DNA from 2 places in the Pseudomonas sp. Pso3 genome. Region 1 is predicted to be linked to the other one. Evidence: predicted binding sites of a transcription regulator. Region 1 holds the regulator's gene; the other holds the start of a gene.
What was found. The regulator LexA, encoded in region 1, represses DNA repair genes until DNA is damaged. The targets are predictions, from matches to a motif close to CTGTNTNNNNANACAG.

Region 1 (7,439 bases):
ACAAGATGGAGGAAAAGGTCAATCTGCATGGTGGTGCCATCGCCCTGGGTCACCCCTTCGGTTGCTCTGGCGCCAGAATTTCAGGCACGCTGTTAAATGTCATGAAACAGAATGACGGCACCTTCGGCCTGGCCACCATGTGCGTGGGTCTCGGCCAGGGCATCACCACGGTGTTCGAACGCCTGCGCTGATCCGCCGCAGCGTGCGTCATCCGACCGGGGCGCCCCCAGGGCTGCCCCGGTTTTCTTTTTTCGAGGTGGAACATGGCATTGCAGACGGGACTCTACCGGCACTACAAGGGTCAGCAGTATCGGGTACTGGGCGTGGCCCGGCATTCGGAGACCGAGGAAGAGCTGGTCATCTATCAGGCGCTGTACGGCGAATACGGGCTCTGGGCCCGGCCTCTGAGCATGTTTCGCGAGAGCGTCCAGGTCGATGGCGAGCAGGTGCCGCGCTTCGCACTGATCAGCGTCGAAGCCGATCCCTTGGGTCTGGATGCCACGCCGCAGCCTTGACCTTGCCGACATCGCCACTATATATAGCGGTGCCGCGTTGGCCGACCGCCCCCGGCGCACCAGACTGAAGACGTTCTGGTCCTCCATTCGCCGTTCCGGCGCTCGCCTTTCGCTCGCTCATCGCTTTCAAGCAGGAATCTGACTCTCCCATGGGTAAATCGCTGGTCATCGTGGAATCCCCGGCCAAGGCCAAGACCATCAACAAGTACCTGGGCAACCAGTACGTGGTGAAGTCGAGCATCGGCCACATCCGCGACCTTCCCACCAGCGGCGCCGGCACCGCCAAGGAGCCCGCCGCCAAGACGCGCAAGACCGCCGCCGAGGCGCCCGCGCTGTCACCCAAGGAAAAGGCCCGGCGCCAGCTGTTCGCCCGCATGGGCGTCGATCCCGAGCACGGCTGGAAGGCCCACTACGAGATCCTGCCCGGCAAGGAAAAGGTGATCGAGGAGCTGCGCCGCCTGGCCAAGGACGCCGACACCGTCTATCTCGCAACCGACTTGGACCGCGAAGGGGAGGCCATCGCCTGGCACCTGCGGGAAGCCATCGGTGGCGACGACTCGCGCTATAAGCGCGTGGTCTTCAACGAGATCACCAAGAAGGCCATTCAGGAAGCCTTCTCCCAGCCCGGCGAGCTGGACATCAATCGCGTTAACGCCCAGCAGGCGCGGCGCTTCCTCGACCGCGTGGTCGGCTACATGGTCTCGCCGCTGCTGTGGTCGAAGATCGCCCGTGGCCTGTCCGCCGGTCGGGTGCAGTCCGTCGCGGTCAAGCTGGTGGTAGAGCGCGAGCGCGAGATCCGCGCCTTCGTCCCCGAGGAATACTGGGAGATCCATGCCGACCTGGCCACGCCGAAAAAGGCCCAGGTGCGCTTCGAAGTGGTGCGCGAGAAGGGCGAAGCCTTCAAGCCGCTGAACGAAGCCCAGGCCAAGGCCGCCCTGGCCAAGCTGGAAAAGGCCGCCTATCGCATCGCCAAGCGCGAAGACAAGCCGACCAGCAGCCGGCCCTCGGCGCCCTTCATCACCTCCACCCTGCAGCAGGCGGCGAGCAATCGCCTGGGCTTCGGGGTGAAGAAGACCATGATGATGGCCCAGCGTCTCTATGAGGCCGGCTACATCACCTACATGCGTACCGACTCGACCAACCTGTCGGGCGATGCCATCGCCATGGCCCGCGGCTACATCGAGAGCGAATTCGGCAAGCAGTACCTGCCGGAAAAGGCCAATGTCTACGGCAGCCGCGAAGGCGCCCAGGAGGCGCACGAGGCCATCCGCCCGTCCGACGTCAACGTCAAGCCCAACAGCCTGTCGGGCATGGAACGTGACGCCGAGCGCCTGTACGAACTGATCTGGCGCCAGTTCCTGGCCTGCCAGATGCCGCCGGCCGAGTACCTGTCCACCACGGTGACCGCCGCGGCGGGTGACTTCGAGCTGCGTGCCCGCGGCCGCATCCTCAAGTTCGACGGCTACACCCGCGTCCTGCCGCAGCAGAGCAAGCCGGGCGACGACGACGTCCTGCCCGAGATGAAGCAGGGCGAGGACCTCGGCCTGGTCAAGCTCGACCCGAGCCAGCACTTCACCAAGCCGCCGGCCCGCTTCTCGGAAGCCAGCCTGGTCAAGGAACTGGAGAAGCGCGGCATCGGCCGACCCTCCACCTACGCGGCCATCATTTCCACCATCCAGGATCGTGGCTACGTGACGGTGCACAACCGCCGTTTCTATGCCGAGAAGATGGGCGACATCGTCACCGATCGCCTCAACGAAAGCTTTGCCAACCTGATGGACTTCAGCTTCACCGCCAACATGGAAGGCAACCTGGACAACGTTGCCCAGGGCGAGCGGGACTGGAAGAACCTGCTCGACGAATTCTATGGCGACTTCAAGCAGAAGCTGGAGACCGCCGAGGCCGGCGAGAAGGGCATGAGGGCCAACCAGCCCACCCTGACCGACATTCCCTGCCAGGTCTGCGGCCGGCCGATGATGATCCGCACCGCGTCCACCGGGGTGTTCCTAGGCTGCTCGGGCTATGCCCTGCCGCCCAAGGAACGCTGCAAGGCCACCATCAACCTGGTGCCGGGCGACGAGATTGCCGAAGACGACGAGGGCGAATCCGAGTCCCTGGTCCTGCGCGGCAAGCACCGTTGCCCCATCTGCAGTACGGCGATGGATGCCTACCTGATCGACGAGCACCGCAAGCTGCACGTCTGCGGCAACAACCCGGACTGCCCGGGCTACGAGATCGAAGAGGGCAGCTATCGCATCAAGGGCTATGAAGGCCCCTCGCTGGAATGCGACAAGTGCGGCAGCGAGATGCAGCTCAAGACCGGGCGCTTCGGCAAGTTCTTCGGCTGCACCAATCCGGCCTGCAAGAACACCCGCAAGCTGCTCAAGAACGGCGAGCCGGCCCCGCCGAAGATGGACGCCGTGCCCATGCCGGAGCTGCGCTGCGAAAAGGTCGACGACACCTATGTGCTGCGCGATGGCGCCTCGGGGCTGTTCCTGGCTGCCAGTGGCTTCCCGAAAAATCGCGAGACCCGCGCGCCGTTGGTCAGCGAATTGCTGCCCCATCGCGACGAGATCGATCCCAAGTACCATTATCTGCTCAGTGCCCCGGTGAAGGACTCTGAAGGCCGTCCGGCGGTGATCCGCTTCAGCCGCAAGACCAAGGAGCAGTACGTGCAGACCGAGGTCGAGGGCAAGCCCACCGGCTGGAAGGCCTTCTACGACGGCAAGAAGTGGCAGGTGGAAGAAAAGCGCTAGGAGTCCTGGCGCCAATGGCAGACAGGAGGCCGGCGTGAGCCGGCTCCAGGAGAAGGGCATGGCCAACGAGCGTTATACCCGCACCAACCAGAAGCTGTACTTTGCCGGTCTGGCCCTGGAAAGCTGGCGCCTGGCCCAGGCTGCGCCCGCCGCGCAAAGCCAGGGGCGCATCATGGCCGAGCGCGAAGCCTGCCTGTTCCACCTGCACGGCGCGCTGCTCGGTCTCTGCCAGGAGGTGGCGGGTTTTTACCGGCACCCCACCATGGAGGCCACTTCGCTGGCGGTGCTGCTCGCGCCCGCCGCCCTGGATGAGGCACCCAGCCCGGAGATGGGCGAGCTCGTCGAACTGGCCGGCAATCCGGAGACCTGGCTGGCGCGACTGATCGCCGAGTACCAGCGGCTGCTGCAGCCGCCCCAGGCACCCCGGCGACCCAAGCAGGATCCGACGCTGCCGTTGATCGAGGCGGTCAGCCTGGAGCCGGCCGAGCCGGAGCTGGGTCTCGAAGAGGTGGAAGCCTGGCGTGAAAGCCTCAAGCAGACGGCGCTCAGATTCCGCGGCGCCATGACCGAGTGGTAGGGTAGTTCTCGCTACAATGCCGTAGAGGCCGTCAGGACGATGGCCTTGCAGACCGTCGAAAAAGGCTCAGGCAAGTCAGCCTCTCAGACCCCACGCTGTTACACTGTCCGCTTAGCTGTGGAGATACTGAATGACTACTGCCTACCTGGAAATCGTTGAACTCTCCGATGGTCGCATCGTGTTGCGCCGTGCGGACGACGAGGAAGCCCTCGTCACTCTGGAGTTTTCCAGCGATGCCAAGGATTTCCTGCATGGACAGCAGATAGAGGTGGCCAAGGCCATGTTCAACCTGGGTGTGCAGATGGCCGGGCGCCTGGCCGAAGGCGATAGCCTCCAGCGCGACGATCAACCGCGCGTCCTGCACTGATTCTTTTCCAGATCCGGCATTCCGTCCTGGAATGCCGCCGCTACACCCCGTCCCGCCGCCTGCTTCCTACGCGAATCTGACGTTCAGACTCTGGCTGTTGCCCTGGGCCGCGGCACGTGCCAGCTGCTGCTTGCCCGCATCGCTCAGGTCGTGCAACCAGCTGATCACCGTATGGCTCTGCCCCTTGCGCAGCACCTCGCAGGCCAGTTGCAGCGTCTTGGCAGCGCTCGGCGTCTGCAGTAGCAGTACGCGCTCCGGATTCAGATGGGTACTGCGCAACCAGGCGTTGCTGAGCAGCGACGGCGGGGTGACCAGGGTCAGCCAGCGGGCATCGTCCTTGTCGCTCAGCTGGCGCAGGATGGGCGCCAGCAACTGCAGGCACTGTTCCTGGCTGCCGTGCAGGGACATCTCGCTGAAGGTGTCCGGCAGTGGAGCGGCGGGCAGTTCCCGGGCCGGCTTGCCAGGCTTGGGCAGAAAGGCGGTCAGCTCCTGCAGCAGGAACTCCGGTGCCAGATCCAGCTCTTGAACCGACGAGCGCGGCGCATCGAACATCAGGGGAAATTGCATGGCGACCTCCTGGAGGCGACTCGATCAAATCCACACGAGATCATGTACCACGGATACATGACGTCACCGTGCTCAGCCTGGTCTTGAGCGCTTTCCGGAGCGCGAACAGATACCCCCGATCAAGACTTCGGCGTAAGGCATAAAGGCGTGATAACGGCTGGCCCGAGGGCCAGCCTTAGACGTTAGCGGCGGATGACGCCAACGCTTAACCCTTCGATGGCGAATTCCTGGGTGGAAAGATCGACTTCGATAGGGGAGAACTCGGGATTTTCCGCCAGCAGAGTGACCTGGTTGCCCGAGCGCTTGAATCTCTTCACGGTGACTTCGTCGCCCACCCGGGCCACGACGATCTGGCCGTTGTGCACTTCGCGGGTCACATGGACGGCCAGCAGGTCGCCATCGAGGATGCCGACGTCTCTCATGCTCATGCCCTTGACCTTGAGCAGGTAGTCGGCACGCGGCTGAAAGAAGGCCGGGTTGATGGCGCAATTTTCCTCGACGTTCTGCTCGGCCAGGATGGGGGCGCCCGCAGCGACCCGACCGATGACCGGCAGGCTCTCGTCGGCCTTGCGCGAGGTGTCCAGACCCGGGATGCGGATGCCCCGGGAGGCGCCCGGCGTCATCTCGATGGCACCCTTGCGGGCCAGCGCCTTGAGGTGCTCCTCGGCCGCATTCGGCGATTTGAAACCAAGCTCCTGCGCGATCTCCGCGCGGGTAGGCGGAAAGCCATTGGCTTCGAGGCAACGCTTGATGAAGGCCAGGATCTCGGCTTGTCGCGGTGTCAGTTTCAGCATGATGCACGTCGCGTCGTCTAATGATGCTGTGATTATATACAGTAACTCCGGGTGGTAGGCAAGGCCGCCGACCTCGACTTGGGACGATAGGCCGCGATCGTGACCAAAAGCCCGCAGAGGGTGGAAAGCCACGGCTTCCAGGCCTTCAGCTGGCCGCTCGCCGGCCGAACCGCGATTGACTTCGATAGCGTTTGAAACATATGTTTCAAACGGAATTCATCTATCGGGGAAGGTCATGGCGCAGTCGGATACCGTGGAGCGCATTTTGGATGCGGCCGAGCAACTGTTCGCCGAGCGCGGCTTTGCCGAGACCTCGCTGCGACTCATCACCACCAGAGCCGGGGTCAACCTGGCGGCGGTCAACTATCACTTCGGTTCCAAGAAGGCCCTGATCCAGGCGGTGTTCTCGCGCTTTCTCGATCCCTTCTGCTTCAACCTGGAGCGGGATCTGGATCAGTGGCAGCCCAGGAATGGCGAGGAGGTGAGCCTGGAGGCGCTGCTGAATCTGCTGGTGGATCACTCCCTGGCCATCAAGCCGCGGCATGGCAATGACCTCTCGGTGTTCATGCGGCTGCTGGGCCTGGCGTTCAGCCAGAGCCAAGGGCACCTGCGCAAATACCTGGAGCAGACCTATGGCCGCGCCTTCCGCCGCTTCCTGCTGCTGGTGAATCGGGCCGTTCCCGAGATTCCGCCCCTGGAGCTGTTCTGGCGCGCCCACTTCATGCTGGGGGCGGCGGTGTTCAGCATGTCCGGCATCAAGGCGCTGCGGGCGATTGGCGAGAACGACTTCGGCGTCGATACCCACACCGACCAGGTGCTGCGGCTGATGGTGCCCTTCCTCGCCACCGGCATGCGGGCGCCCACGGCGATGCACGCACCGGAACTGGCCCAGGCCCAGTATCGGCCGCGGCGGCCGGTCGCCGTGGAGACGGCCGAGACCTACTAGGCTGCGGCATCAAGGGTGGCTGGGGTAAGCTTGCGTCCCTTTCACGGCGCCGTGCGCCGGAGCATTCGGACGAGGTACCCATGCAAGGCTCCCTGATGGTCGATATCGCTGGCACCTGGCTCACCGCCGAGGATCGCCAGCTGCTGCGTCAGCCGGAGGTGGGCGGACTGATCCTGTTCGCCCGCAACATCGAAACCCCGGGCCAGGTTCGCGAGCTATGCCGTGCCATCCGCGCCCTGCGGCCGGAACTGCTGCTGGCCGTGGACCAGGAAGGCGGTCGCGTGCAGCGCCTGCGCCGCGATGTGGTGCGGCTGCCGGCCATGGGGCAACTGGGCGGTCGCGCGGACAGCACGGAACTGGCCCGCCTCTGCGGCTGGCTGATGGCGACCGAGATCCTGGCGGTGGGGCTGGACTTCAGCTTCGCCCCGGTGCTGGACGTCGACCATGGACGCAGTCAGGTCATAGGCGCACGCTCCTTCGGCAAGGCCGAGCAGGTGATCGAACTGGGTGGTGCCTTCATCGCCGGCATGGGCGACGCCGGTATGGCCGCGACCGGGAAGCATTTCCCCGGCCACGGCTGGGCCGAAGCCGATTCCCACTATGCCATTCCCACCGACGAGCGCGATCTGGACACCCTGCTGCGCACCGACCTGCGCCCCTTCCAGGCCCTGTTGCCGACCCTGGGTGCGGTGATGCCCGCTCATGTCATCTATCCCGCGGTGGATCCCCAGCCGGCCGGCTTTTCCCGGCGCTGGCTGCAGGACATCCTGCGCGGCGAACTGGATTACCAGGGCGTGATCTTCAGTGACGACCTGTCGATGGCGGGCGCCCACGTGGCGGGCGATGCCGGCCAGCGCGTCGAGGCCGCGCTCAGCGCCGGCTGCGACATGGGGCTGGTGTGCAATGACCGCGCAGCG
Region 2 (7,439 bases), 1.9 Mb from region 1:
AGCCAGAGCAGGAAGCGCTGCACGCCCCGGTCGCGACTGGCCAGCCAGACCGCCAGATCGGCGGTGAGGCGACGCAGGGGGAACAGCAGCGCCTGGTGGGATTCCACCTCGAAATTGAGCTCCACCCGCGCCACGAAACGATCGGGCGGCCGATAGAACTCCAGCGCCAGGCTGCGACTGCCGCCCAGCAGATCCAGCTGCTGCAGCAGCTCGGGGGCGAAGCGCCGGGCCAGGGCGGCCCTGGGCAGGGCCTTGAGTTGCTCCAGGCGGCGGATGCCCATGCGCACCAGCGCCTGGGCCTGCTGGGGGGCGAAACCGGCGCGCTCCACGGGCAGCCGATCGAGCAGGCACGGCAGGTCGTCCGGGGAGGCGATGAGGCCATCGGCGACATTGGTCAGCATGCGCGCCGCCACCGGATTGGGCGCCAGGGCCAGTCGGTGGCGAAAGCCCAGGCCCTGGAGCTCCTGGCGCAGGCGCCGCTCCAGCCGTGGCCAGGGCCCCAGCAGCGGCAGGCTGGACTGGATCTCCAGCAGCAGCGCCCGCGGATAGTGGCGACTGACCTGGGAGCTGAAGCCATAGCCCCAGGCCGCCAGCAGCGCCTCGGCCGTCTCGATGAGCGCCGGGTCGTATTCCTGCTGCTCGAAGTCGCGGGTCAGCGCCTGGGCGGCGGCCAGGGTCAGGCCGGGGCGCAGCCCCAGGGCCCGCGCGGCCGGATTGACCGCCTGCAGCAGGCGGCGCTGTGGCGGACCGGAAAGCAGCACCAGCGGCCGCTCCGGCTGGGGATGACGGCGCAGCACGGCATCCAGCGCCAGCTGCGGAAAAAGGATGCAGGCCCAGCGCATGGCAAGCTCAAGCGCCGCCGGCCAGATCGAGCACGCCGGGCTGACCGCCGCGGCATTTGCGGATGTGCAGCCGCTGCAGCGGCGCCCTGAGTTCGAGGCGCAAGGCCGCCGGCGAGGGATTGTCCAGGGCGGCGGCCGGGCGCAGGGCGAAGGCCAGGGTACGACCGCTCTCGGCAGCGACCTGCAGCCGGCGCAGCTGGCGATCGTCGGCCCGCTCGGGCCAGCAGAGCACCGCGCCGAAGCAACCGGAGCGCAGGCACTGCTCGGCGGCCCAGAGCACCTCGGCGCCCTGGGCGCGGATCACCACCAGGGCATCCAGCGCCACGCCGGCCGCCTGCCAGGCCAGGGGATAGGGCAACAGCGGCGGCCCGATCAGGGCGATGCGCTCGGCGGCCTGGCTCAGGCGCGCCAGGGTCGGCCAGAGCAGCCGCAACTCGCCATGGCCGGGGCCGGCGAGCAGCAATTCGGTCAGGGCCGCTTCCGGCCAGCCGGCACCGGGCAGATGGGCATCCAGGGCGGCGACCCCGGTGGGCTGGTCGCTGCGCCGGGCGTCGGGACTGGTCTGCCCCTTCCACAGGCGCCGCTCCTCGAACAGCCGGGCCAGGCTGGCGCCGCCGCTCATGCCGTCAGACCTGCAGGGATATTGTCCATGGCCATCGCCTCTATCTGTATATGCATACAGTATTAGAGGCGATTCGTATCGGGGTCAAGTCGAACCGCTGTCTTTGCGGTTGCAGGGATCGCTCAGATCCAGATCACCACGCCGACCAGCGCGGCCAGCAACAGCCACTGTTCGAGGTAGTAGCGGAAGCGGTTGCGCTTCTTCAGCGCCTTGCCGCGCTGGCGGATGCGATAGAGGTGCCGGAAGGCGCGATTGAGGCCGCCGGTCTTGTCGCTGGCGTCATTGGGCGAGGCCGCCGAGGCCAGCAGGGTGCCACTGACCCAGCGGTTGAAGGCGCTCGCCCAGCGATAGCGCAGCGGCCTTTCCACGTCGCAGAAGAGGATGATGCGATCCTGGTCGGTGGTGTTCTCGGCGTAGTGGATGAAGGTTTCGTCGAACACCACCGCCTGGCCATCGCGCCAGTGATAGCGCTGGCCGTCCACCTCGATGAAGCAGCGCGGATCATTGGGCGTAGCCAGGCCCAGGTGATAGCGCAGGGAGCCGCCATAGGGATCGCGATGGCGCACCAGCCGCGATCCGGGCGGCAACTCGGCGAACATGGCCGCCTTGACCGTGCCGATGCCGCGCAGCAATTCGGTGGTCCTGGGGCACAGCTGCATGGCGGAAGGATGGCTGTCGCCGTACCACTTCAGATAGAAGCGCTTCCAGCCGCTCTTGAAGAAGGAGTTGAAGCCGGCATCGTTGTGCTCGGCGGATTTCTTGATCTGGCCGGCGCGCAGCAGGTCGAGGGCTTCGTCGCGGATCAGCTGCCAGTTGTCCTGCAGCACCTGGAGTTCGGGAAAGCGCTCCACCGGGTGATAGGGCGCGTTGGGCACCCGCGAGGTCAGGAACATGAAGGTGTTCAGCGGCGCCAGAAAGGTCGAATGGTCACTGAGCTGACGCAGCAAGCGATGGCGCACCCGGCCGCGAAAGTGCACATACAAAACACAGAGAAAAAAACCGCCAATCACGAACCACTTCACGCGTCGCTGCCCTGAAAAGAATGTTTCCGGATGTTATACGCCTCACCTCGGGCCGGGCCTAGTCTTTACAGTCTGACGATAAGCTGAATGCCTGGTGTCGAGCCGGACAGCAGCACTGGGAGCCGTAGCGGGCATCTTGTATCCTGCAGGTGACAATTCGAGTGCCCGGAGGGCCTCATCATGCGTTCGCTGCTCTATGGCCTGCTGCTCGCCAGTGGCGTCGTGGCCGCTCAGGATGTCTACAAGTGCGTGGACGACCAGGGCCGGACGACCTATACCCAGGGCGCCTGCCCGACGAATAGTCAGATCACCACCATTCCGCTGCAGAGCCTGCCCGAGAGCAACGGTTTCACGCCGCCGCCCCGGCCTGCCACGCCGCCGCCGGCCGCCGCGCCGCGGGAGGTCACCGTGGTACCCGCCCCCGCTGCCACTCGCCAACGTCCGGTAGACGACGTCACCGTGGTCGGTGGCTCTTCGTCCTCTTCGAGCTTTCGCCAGGAAAGCGAGGTGCGCGGCTCCGGCATCATCTATCAGCCGGTGCCGGTCTACATCGACCGCCGGCCGCGCAACGAGACCTGGCACATGGTGCCCCATCCCCAGGCGCAGCAGCCCCAGCCGCCGGCGCCTCCGCCGCCGCCGAACCGGGGCATTCCCATCGATCGCTAGCACTAGAGCTTGTGCAGGAAGTTGACGACGAACTTGCGCCCCTCGGTGCGGTTCTCGGCGTCCTGCTCGAAGTAGCTGTTGACGGTGATCAGATTCTCCCGGGAAAAGGCATAGGTGAAACCCGGACCCCAGGCCCAGACCTTTTCCCGCCGCCCGCTGACGTCGTGACCATCGACCTGGGTGTCGGTGATCTGCCGCAGCCAGTAGCCGCTCAGGCCGACGCTGAGGCGATCGTTCAGCGCGTACTGGGTGGCGAAGTTGGCGTGCAGCGCCTGGCCGGCCTGGGTGTCGGAGACCGCGCCGAAGCTGCGCAGCGGCTGGTCGTTCTTGCCGTTCCACAGGTACCAGAAGCGTCCGGTCACCGACCATTGGGGCGTCAGCCAGTAGGTGGTGGCGTAGTAGGGATTGAAGGACCAGAAGTTGCTGCCCGGATTGATCGCCCGGTCGCGGTCGTAGCGACCGGTGGGGGCGACGATCTCGGCCTCGATGCGTTGCGCCCAGCGCGGTCCGCCGTCGGGGCGGGTGGTGGTGGGCAGTTGCAGGAAGGCGCCCAGGGTCAGGTCCCCTACCCCCTCGCGGGCGCTCAGCGCCTGGCCGCCGAGGCCGTCATCGACATTGGCGTGAGCCAGCCAGGGCAGGATGGCGGTGAATCCGGGCATGGCGCCGTTGGCCAGCGGCTGGCCGACATAGATGATCTGGCTGACCGGGGCGAAGGTGGTCAGCTCCTGCTTGGGCAAGGGCAGCTTGCGGCCGTCCTGGTCGTTGAAGCGGCTGGTCTTGCCATAGATCAGGTACTCCTCCCAATACCAGCCGGGACCGTCCGGCGCCGGGGCGCCGTCGTAGAAGCTGGTGGAGCCGAGATTGAGACCGGGCAGGTCGTAGGCCTGGGCCACTGTGGAGGCGAGACTGGCCGCGGCCAGCAGACCGAATCCGAAACGTAATCCGAAACGTGTGCGCATGACGTCGTCCTAGAGTTGTTCTTGTTGTGGGAAAACGTGATCGCCGCACCGGCCGGCGCGGCGATCCGGGTCAGACGTAACTGGCGGCGAGACCGCCATCCACCGGCAGGTTGGCGCCGTTGATCCAGCGCGAGGCATCGCTGCAGAGAAAGGCGATCACCGCGGCCACCTCGTCGGCCAGCGCCGGGCGCAGCATGCGCTGGCTGTCGCGGGCGACGCGCTCTTCGCCGAGCATGCTGACGAAGTCGCCGAGGATGGGGGTGAATACCGGCCCCGGCGCCACGCAATTCAGGCGCACACCGAATTCGCGCAGCCAGGTCTGGGACTGCACGAAGCTCCAGACGATGAGCGCCTCCTTGAAGTACTGGTAGCAGGTGGCCTGGTCGACCGGATGACGCGCCAGCCAGGCCTGGGCCGGGGCGAAGTCGGCGATCTGCGCCAGCTCGCGGTGCCGCTCCAGGCGCTGCGGCCATTCGGCGCCGAGGATGGAGGCGACATTGACGATGGCGCCGCCCGGCCCCAGCCGCGCGACCAGTTGCTGGCTGAGCAAGCGCAGGCCGAGGTAGTTGACGCGCGCCACCGTCTCCCGGGGCGCCGTGCCCGGTACCCCGGCGATGTTGCACAGGCCGTGCAGGCGCGCCGGCAGGCGACTGACCAGGGCGGCGATGCTGTCGGGGTCGCCCAGGTCGGCCTGGTGGAAGTCGTCCAGGCTGAACTGGGGCTGGTTGCGGTCGACGCCGATCACATAGGCGCCCTGGAAGCGCGCCAGCCGCGCCAGTTCGGCGCCGATGCCGGAGGCCACGCCGGTGACGACCAGGGTCTTGCCATTCAGGGTCATGGGATTTTCCTCTTGTTGTTATTGGTTGGGTAACTCGGGCTAGAAGGGATAGCTCGGCGGCTCGGCATGCTCGGTCACCCACTGCCACTGGCTGTAGTCGTCCCAGTTGCACAGGCCACCGACGCTGCCGCCATTGCCGGACTGGCCACGGCCGCCGAAGGGATTGACCACCTCGTCGTTCACCGTCTGGTCGTTGAGGTGCAGCATTCCGCACTCCAGCCGTTCGCCCAGCGCCCGGGCGCGGGCCAGGGAGCTGGAGAGCACGCCTGCCGCCAGGCCGTAGGGGGTGCGATTGGCCAGGTCGACGGCCTCGGCCTCGCTGGCGAAGGTCACCACGCTGGCCACCGGTCCGAAGATCTCTTCGTCGAAGGCGCGCATGCCGGGACGGACGCCGCTCAGTACGGTCGGGGCATAGAACAGCCCTTCGTGCCGGCCGCCCTGCTCCAGCCGGGCACCGGCAGCGAGGCTGTCGGCGACGATGCCCTGTACCCGTTGCAGTTGCCGGGCATTGATCAGCGGACCCAGCTGGGTTGTGGGTTCCAGCGGATCACCGAGGCGCAGGGCGGCGGCGCGGGCGGCCAGGCGTTCGGTGAAGGCGGCGGCGAGGCGCTGGTGCACCAGGATCAACCCGGTGGCCATGCAGATCTGCCCCTGGTGCAAAAAGCTGCCCCAGGCGGCGCAGCCGACGGCGCGGTCGAGATCGGCGTCGTCGAGCACGATCAGCGGATTCTTGCCACCCAGTTCCAGGGCCACCTTCTTCAAGTGGCGTCCGGCGCTTTCCGCCACCTGGCGTCCGGCCTGGGTCGAGCCGGTGAAGGCGATCATCCGCACCTGGGGATGGGCGCAGAGCGCCGCGCCGGCCTCGGCACGCCCGGGCAGCACCTGCAGCACGCCCCGGGGCAGGCCGATGGCCTCGAACAGCCGGGCGATGAGGATGCCGCCACTCACCGGCGTCTGGTGATCCGGCTTGAGCACCACGGCATTGCCGCAGGCCAGGGCCGGGGCCACGGCGCGCAGGGAAAGGATCAGCGGGAAATTGAACGGCGAGATCACCCCCACCACGCCATGGGGCAGGCGCCGGGCATAGGACAGGGCCCCGCGCTCGCTGGGCAGGACCACGCCATGTGCCTGCAGCAACTGACCGGCGACCTGCTGCAGGATGACCCCGGCTTCGCGCAATTCCAGCTCGGCCTTGGGCAGGATGCCACCGGTCTCCCGGGCGATCAGGGGGGCCAGTTCGGCGCGATTCATCTCCAGGTGCGCGGCGGCGGCCAGGAACAGCCCGGCCTTTTGCCGGGCGGTCCAGGCCGCCCAGGCCGGTTGCGCCCGGGCCGCCTTGGCGCAGGCCTGGTCGATGTCGGCGACGCTGGCCAGACCGGTGCGGTGCAGGGGCTGGCCGGTGGCAGGTTCGACGACCTCCAGGGTGCCGCCCTGGGCGGCGATCCAGTCGCCATCGAAGATCCGCTCGCGCCAGGGGGCGCCGTCCAGGAACGGCGTGGATGATCTGCTCATAGCCTTCTCCTTGTTGTTATCGGGCCGCGGTGGGCACAGGCAAGGGAGCAAGGGCTGTGCCCAGACCGGGCTGACAGGAAAAAGAGTCTTTCTATCAAGGACTTGCTGGCTTGAGCGGACGCAGGCAGCAGGCTCGACCGGCAAACGCCTTGCTCAAAAGATAAAGTTATGAGGTATAACCTTTTCCTCGATTGCGCATTTGCGCAATTCACCCGAGAGGTCGTGCCATGGCCCGTTCCGAACGTCTGTCCCTCAGCGATCTGCAGCAGGCCGCTAGCGGCTTCCAGCGTGGCGACAGTGCCGCCTGGGATGGCAGCGCCAGCCCGACCCAGGCGGAACTGGCCGAGTGCCTGTTTTTCTCCCCCGGCGATGGCCGCATCTGGCTCAACGACCAGCGCATGCTGCTGGTACACGCCTCCGCCTTTGGTGCCCTGCGGCGCGAGCTGATCGGCGCCCTGGGGCAGGAACGCGCCCGCGGCCTGCTGACCCGGGTCGGCTATCTTTCCGGGGTGCGCGACGCCGAGCTGGTGCGCAAGCGCTGGCCCCAGGCCGACGCCGCGGCGATCTTTGCCGCCGGTACCCGGCTGCATGGCCTGGAGGGTCTGGTGCGGGTCGAGCCGCTGCATTTCGAATTCGATGTCGACCAGGGGCGCTATGGCGGCGAATTCCTCTGGCATCACTCGGCCGAATGCGACGAGCACCAGATCGCCCATGGCCAGGGCAGCGATCCGGCCTGCTGGATGGAGATCGGCTATGCGATCGGCTACGTCAGCAGCCTGTTCGGCCGCCTGGTGATCTTTCGCGAGGTGGAATGCCGCGCCATGGGTCATGCCGTCTGCCGGGTCGAGGGTCGCAACGCCGAACGCTGGCCCGACGTGGCGGAAGACCTGCGCTATCTCAATGCGGCCGGCGATGGCGCTCCGGCGCTGACGCCGGCGGAACGCCTGCCCGCGCCCCTGCCCCACGCCGCCGACGGCC

Region 2: the regulator LexA is predicted to act here: its motif matches at 1,509-1,524, upstream of imuA (translesion DNA synthesis-associated protein ImuA).

Annotation. Positions count from the first base shown of each region.
Region 1 is NZ_AP043687.1:1,240,290-1,247,728, forward strand. It holds gene fadA (acetyl-CoA C-acyltransferase FadA) at 1-191, shown strand, start outside; gene ACZ5R1_RS05790 (DUF1653 domain-containing protein) at 264-515, shown strand; gene topA (type I DNA topoisomerase) at 665-3,271, shown strand; gene ACZ5R1_RS05800 (DUF6586 family protein) at 3,330-3,848, shown strand; gene ACZ5R1_RS05805 (hypothetical protein) at 3,979-4,215, shown strand; gene sulA (SOS-induced cell division inhibitor SulA) at 4,282-4,782, opposite strand; gene lexA (transcriptional repressor LexA) at 4,965-5,576, opposite strand; gene ACZ5R1_RS05820 (TetR/AcrR family transcriptional regulator) at 5,812-6,522, shown strand; gene nagZ (beta-N-acetylhexosaminidase) at 6,603-7,439, shown strand, end outside.
Region 2 is NZ_AP043687.1:3,134,227-3,141,665, forward strand. It holds gene ACZ5R1_RS14820 (Y-family DNA polymerase) at 1-842, opposite strand, end outside; gene imuA (translesion DNA synthesis-associated protein ImuA) at 850-1,464, opposite strand; gene lpxO (lipid A hydroxylase LpxO) at 1,587-2,486, opposite strand; gene ACZ5R1_RS14835 (DUF4124 domain-containing protein) at 2,667-3,152, shown strand; gene ACZ5R1_RS14840 (SphA family protein) at 3,155-4,111, opposite strand; gene ACZ5R1_RS14845 (coniferyl-alcohol dehydrogenase) at 4,182-4,949, opposite strand; gene ACZ5R1_RS14850 (benzaldehyde dehydrogenase) at 4,989-6,461, opposite strand; gene ACZ5R1_RS14855 (sigma-54-dependent Fis family transcriptional regulator) at 6,689-7,439, shown strand, end outside.